Hyphomicrobium denitrificans ATCC 51888: one gene and its partner. The protein of the gene in region 2 interacts with the protein of the main gene of each other region in a pairwise test. Links are inferred from orthologs where the notes say so. Each region holds a gene or a part of one and is shown on either strand. Other genes may lie near its edges.

Evidence for each region. Proteins that work in one complex are often made in the same cells at the same time.
Region 1: the proteins of HDEN_RS12055 (region 2) and ndk interact in binary tests that used the Escherichia coli proteins (3 or more experiments, as listed by UniProt). The link is inferred for Hyphomicrobium denitrificans ATCC 51888 from one-to-one orthologs.

What each region holds. Positions count from the first base shown.
Region 1 is NC_014313.1:2,945,717-2,948,692, forward strand. It holds ndk (nucleoside-diphosphate kinase), read right to left. Parts: upstream 1,712-2,976; coding sequence 1,289-1,711; downstream 1-1,288. Other genes in the region: HDEN_RS14105 (hypothetical protein), read left to right, coding at 328-528; HDEN_RS14110 (DinB family protein), read right to left, coding at 704-1,219; HDEN_RS14120 (DUF4339 domain-containing protein), read left to right, coding at 1,952-2,976. UniProt on the Escherichia coli protein: Major role in the synthesis of nucleoside triphosphates other than ATP. The ATP gamma phosphate is transferred to the NDP beta phosphate via a ping-pong mechanism, using a phosphorylated active-site intermediate.
Region 2 is NC_014313.1:2,499,262-2,502,234, reverse strand. It holds HDEN_RS12055 (5-formyltetrahydrofolate cyclo-ligase), read left to right. Parts: upstream 1-1,178; coding sequence 1,179-1,769; downstream 1,770-2,973. Other genes in the region: HDEN_RS12045 (YebC/PmpR family DNA-binding transcriptional regulator), read left to right, coding at 2,689-2,973; HDEN_RS12050 (TIGR00282 family metallophosphoesterase), read left to right, coding at 1,783-2,598; HDEN_RS12060 (cell division protein ZapA), read left to right, coding at 653-940; gap (type I glyceraldehyde-3-phosphate dehydrogenase), read right to left, coding at 1-99. UniProt on the Escherichia coli protein: Involved in the removal of 5-formyltetrahydrofolate.

The sequences.
Region 1 (2,976 bases), 450 kb from region 2 along the record:
AGGCGCGCGTCGCCTCCATTATTTCTGTCTGACCTCCCAACCCGACGGAACGCAGTCACCTAAACGTGATGGCCGCGAGCCTGCGCGTTTGCAGGCGTTGAGCTGGTTTTCCACAGCTTCGTTCGGCACTGCATCATCACAACTGCCTTCTGGAAATTCTCAGAGAATTTCAAACCGCGGCTGTCGCGGCCTCGCAGCTGCGAGAGTTGCAGGTGTACGCATGAGGTTAATGCTGTCATAGTCTGGGCACGTTATGGATTTAGCAAGGAATTCTGAGCGTCAGTTAGATCGTAAATACTTGGTTCCAACTCCAGGAGACCCCCGGCCATGGAGTCCGTGAAAACCACAGTCCTCGGTAAGTCCGTGTTTCTGCTCACGGGAGCGAGATCGCGCAAAACGACATTCAAAGGCAAGCACTCGCATACGCTTGTCGTCGAAGCGCCAGAAAAACTCATCGAAACTGCACGCCGCAATCCCGATGCAGTCGCCTTCGGGTTCGTCGCTGGCAGTTGGGTCGCGGCCGCCTAAGCGCCGGTTACCGTCCGGATCGATGAGGTGCGTGACCTCCACACCCGTATAGAACCGGGCGAAGCGCCCCGAGGGCCGACCGATGTACAGAGTTCCGGCGGCCCTTGCGGCGATCAAATTCAGAAGCACAATCTGCAAATATTCAGGTCGCCGTTCGGCATAGCGAGCGGCCTGATCAGATCGCCTTGACGACCGGACCAAACGGCAGATCGGTCACGCCAGGATCGATGCCAAAACCGGTCAGCAGCGCATTCACCTGACCCCGATGATGTGTCTGATGATTGAAGAGATGGGCGACGAGCAGCGCTTTTGAAGCGGATAATTCGCGGCCCGCGACTGCCGAAAACCAACTGACGTCGCCCGCAAGCGCCGCGTCGTCGATGCCATCAGCCCAGCGTTGGATTTGGTCGTCGAAGCGTTGGCGCGCGCTTGCGAGTTCGTTCCAGCCATCGATTGCGATCAGCCCGTCTGGAATTGTCCGCGCGGCAGGCGGGGAAGCCGCGCCGAAGCGTGACAGCCATATCTGATCAGCCCACAAGAGATGGTTCAGCGTGGCATGGATCGAACCGAAGAATACGCCGCGATTTTCGCGGCGTTGGGCATCGGTCAATTTTTCCGCCGCATCGTAGACGTTCCGATTTTGCCACGCGTTGTAGCGAGCCATCGTTTGAACGTAGGCGGCGGAGATCATTCTTGCACCTCGCGTCGGAGGCCGGGCGGCACTGTTCATTGCGCCACCCGGAGAATTGTATCGGCGCGCTTAGCCGACGATTTCGTCGAGGCGGAAGTTCAGCGCGATTTCGCGATCGGCGGCAGCAGGGCTGTCCGAACCGTGCGTCGAGTTCGAACCCTTCGATTCCGCGAAGAGCTTGCGAACGGTTCCTTCGGCGGCTTCCTTGGGGTCGGTCGCGCCCATGACTTCGCGATACTTGGCGATCGCATTCTCGCCTTCCAGCACCTGCAGAACGATCGGGCCGGACGTCATGAAATCCACGAGCTCGCCGTAGAACGGACGCGCCTTGTGTTCCTCGTAGAATTTCTCGGCCTGCGCCCGGGTCCAGCGCACGCGCTTCTGAGCGACGATGCGGAGGCCGGCGCCTTCGATCACGGCGTTGATCTTGCCGGTCAGATTGCGGCGCGTTGCGTCCGGCTTAATAATTGAAAACGTACGTTCAACGGCCATAAGTCTGCCTCGCTTTGCGGTTTCCTGAGAGTTGGCGGGCTTATAACCGTGAGGGTTCACACCGGCAAGCGCGCGGAGGCGGTCGAGTTGAAGCAGTCGGTTGCACGTCGCACGAAATTTGACCGGTTCACCGCATAATCGCCCGATTGACGCGCGCAACTGGCTGTGAACAGTGTGGCCGGGGGGAACACTCGGTCTCTTGAAACGGGTTGAGAGACCCGCGTGTGCGAAGAAGCGAGAATGACCGGACAAGCCGACGACATTCAGTGGTATATTGCACGGGATGGCAAACAGCACGGTCCCTTGACCGATGTTGAGCTGCGAACCTTCATCGCGCATAGCTACCTTCGCCAAACGGATCTGATCTGGCGCCCCGGCATGTCTGAATGGCAAGCCGCGCCTGCTGTTTTCCCGGCGGCGTTTCACGGCGGCAGCGAACAGCCCCAGGCTATCCCGCAAGCGCATCGCGCGGCGCCCGCTCCGACGTATACGGCGCAATCAAATGCGTCGGCGCAGTATGCTCCTCATTCCGGTTTCGACGGCGCGGATGCGCGGCCGCAACGCGGCAATCTCGTCAAGCGTCTCGCCATCGCAAGCATTGCGCTGACGGTGATCGGTGGCGGCGCGTTTGCGCTTGCGACGTATCATGGCCCGCTGATGGAGATCGTCTCGGGCGGATCGGATACGACAAGCGGCGATCAGGCACCTGTCGTCGCGGCGCCGGACGAGGTGAAGCTTGCCGACGCGCATCCACAAAACGATGCAGCGAGTGCCGAGCCGACGCCACCAGCCGCCAGCGATGTCATTCCCGCCGCGCCGCCGGAACCTCAGCAGCAGACTGCCGAGAGCCCGGCGCAGCCGCAACAGAGCCCGCCACCCAGCGATCCGCAAACGACGACGACGGCGTCCGTCTCGAAGCTCGGCGGAACGAGCGGTTCGGCACAGGGTCGATCGGACATGCAGGTCGCCGCCGTCGAACCCGAGGCGCCCGAGCCTGCGCCTCCGGCCGCCATCGATGGATCGTCGCTCGACGGACGCTTGCAGAAAGTGCCCGTTTGGGAGCTGATCAAGGCCGAATATCCGGATTGGTACACGTCGCAGATTTCCACGGCGAACAAGATGGTCGCCGACAAGAAGTCCGACAACGAAGTCGCGATGTCGCTCGCGCAGGGCCTCGTCAACCTCCGCCGTCAGAACGCCGACAAGGCTCTCGCCGCCAGCTCCGAAAAGCTGCAGGCCATCGCGGTCGCATTTCTCGCGCATCT
Region 2 (2,973 bases):
GGCGACGACTTCGATATCCGTGCGTCCGCTCTCGATGATTGCGCGCAGCACATTGCGACCGATGCGGCCGAAACCGTTGATCGCGACCTTCACTGTCATTCTTAGGAATCCTCCAGATCAGGAAGAAAGATCGGGCTCAAACAGCAAACGGGGTTTGACCAGACCGTTTCTCGTGTTCTCTCGATATTTAAGGGGTCTTAAACGTGACGGTATAGGACTCTGTCAATGTGGCAAGGTCCGACTCCACGTGGCCGCTCTTCAAATTTTCATTGGAATGCGCCCAAACACGCTGTCGTTTATTGACGTCGTTTACGATACGCACGTAACGTAGGAAACGAGACTTTGGTGATACGCGTGTCAATCGTGTCGCCCGAAAGGGCGTAGAGAGGCCATGACTGTACGCAACACCGCGAAGCGGGCTGATAATATTAAGCCTGCCAGGAAGCCCGCCATTGACGGCGACGTGCGGGCGGAGAACGCTCGGCTCCGGGCCGAACTCGCAACCGCTCAGCAACGCATCGCGGAGCTGGAACAGCGTACCGCAGACGCCCTAAATCGGATTGATTGGGCTCTCGATTCGCTTCATAACCATTCCCCAGGCGAATGAGGTGCGCGTCATTCAATCAGGGGGACGGCTGCGCCGTCGACGTGAGTGGCTGACGTTGCAATAAACTTCAACGGCCGCAGCTATCGTTTCGCTTGTGGCGATAACGAAGTTCAGCGCCTCGAAGAAATCGCGAAATATCTGACCGGCAAGCTCGAGGCCTTGACGCGCGAGCACGGCAACATCGGCGACGAACGGCTCATGCTGATGGCGGCCCTGGTCGTCGCCGACGAGCTTTTCGACGCTCGCGCCGATGTCGACGAGCTTTTGCAAGGCCCGTCCGACAACACGGACTCGACCGAGCCTGCTGCCACCAGACGCACGGCTTTCGGCTGAGCACATCCATCGCGTCGAGGTTGGCTCTGGATTTTTGACGGCCACTCGCCTAATTCTGGGATGCTGCGGGGCTCGTTAGGGGCAATATGACCCGGGGGCCTATAAGATCCGCACGGGCGCTGTCCCTGACCGGAGCCGTGGCTTCGGACACACGGTGCCCACCTACGCTCGTAGGGACCACGCGGGATCATGATCCCGACGGCCTTCGCGGCACTTGATTTCCTAGAGGTACTGCTGGGTGACGGACGAAACGAAGCTTGAGGCTAAAAAGAAGTTGCGCGCCGAAGCGCTTGAGCGCCGCAAGGCCGCTTTCGCACAGCACGGCGCCGAAGCGAGCCGCAAGATCGCGGCGCATGGCGTCGATTTTCTGAACGCTGCCCCGGGCGCAATCGTGTCTGGTTTTGCGGCGATTAATGACGAAATCAATCCCGCGCCCCTGATGACTTGGCTGCAGGCCGAGGGCTTTCGCCTGGCGCTGCCGGTGATGCAGGGGCGGGGAAAGCCGCTGTTGATGCGCGCCTGGACGCCGGGCGATGCGATGAACGTCGCGGCTTGGGGAATTGCCGAGCCGATGGAAGACAAGCCGGCCGTCGATCCCGATATTCTGCTCGTGCCTTTGCTGGCCTTCGATGCGCGCGGTTATCGTTTGGGCTACGGCGGCGGCTTTTACGATCGCACGCTGCAAAGGTTAAGAAAGCTGAAACCGATCGTGGCTGTCGGTCTCGCCTACAATGAACTGAGGGTCGACGCCGTGCCTGCCGAAAGCTATGACGAGCGCCTGGACTGGGTGCTCACGCCCTCCGGTCCTATCCATTGCCTCGACTCCTGATCCAGGCCTGCTGATGCGATTGTTGTTTCTCGGCGATATTGTTGGTCGGCCGGGCCGGACCGCGATTTGTAACGCTCTTCCCGCCCTCATTACGCGCTACGGAATCGATTTCGTCGTCATCAACGGCGAGAACGCCGCCGGTGGCTTCGGCATTACCGAAGCGATCTTGAACGATGTGCTCGACGCTGGCGCCGATTGCGTCACGCTCGGCAACCACTCGTTCGACCAGAAAGACACGCTCGTTTTCATCGAGCGCCACGACCGCCTGATCCGCCCTCTCAATTATCCGAAGGGTACGCCCGGCAAGGGCTCAACATTGCTGAAGGCCAGGAACGGCGCCGACGTGCTCGTCATCAATGCGATGGGCCTCGTCTTCATGCCCGATCTCAATTGCCCCTTCCGCGCCGTCGATGCGGAGTTGACCGCGTGCGCTCTGAAGAGCGGCGCCGACGTCATCCTCGTCGATTTTCACGCCGAGGCGACGAGCGAAAAGCAGGCGATGGGGCTTTTCCTCGATGGCCGCGCCAGCGTCGTCGTCGGCACGCACACCCACACGCCGACCGCCGACGCCCGCATTCTGCCCGCCGGAACGGCCTACATGACCGACGCTGGGATGTGCGGTGACTACAACTCGGTGCTCGGAATGGACAGCGACGAGCCGATCAACCGCTTCCTGACCAAGATCCCGCGCAGCCGCTACGAGCCCGCCACCGGCCCCGGCACGTTGTCCGGCCTCCTCGTGGACATCGACGATGCGACCGGCCTCGCGACGCGCGTCCAGCCGCTCCGCCAGGGGCCTTGCCTGGCGCCCGCAACGCCGGAAGTGTGAGGGATGCCGCGCGAGGCTTGACCGTGGCAATCGGAGCCGCGAAAAGGAGCGGCAATCTTCAGAAACTGGACGCTCGACGGACTAGGACTCATGGCCGGCCATTCGCAATTCAAGAACATCATGCATCGCAAGGGCAAGCAGGACGCCATGCGTTCCAAGCTGTTTGCGAAGCTCGCACGCGAAATCACCGTTGCAGCCAAGTCCGGCACGCCCGATCCCGACATGAACCCGCGCTTGCGCCTCGCGATCCAGGAAGCGCGCGCCGAAAACATGCCCAAGGATAACGTCGAGCGTGCGATCAAGAAGGCCGCCGGCGGCGATCTCGCGAACTATGAAGCGGTGCGTTACGAGGGCTATGCACCCGGCGGCGTCGCG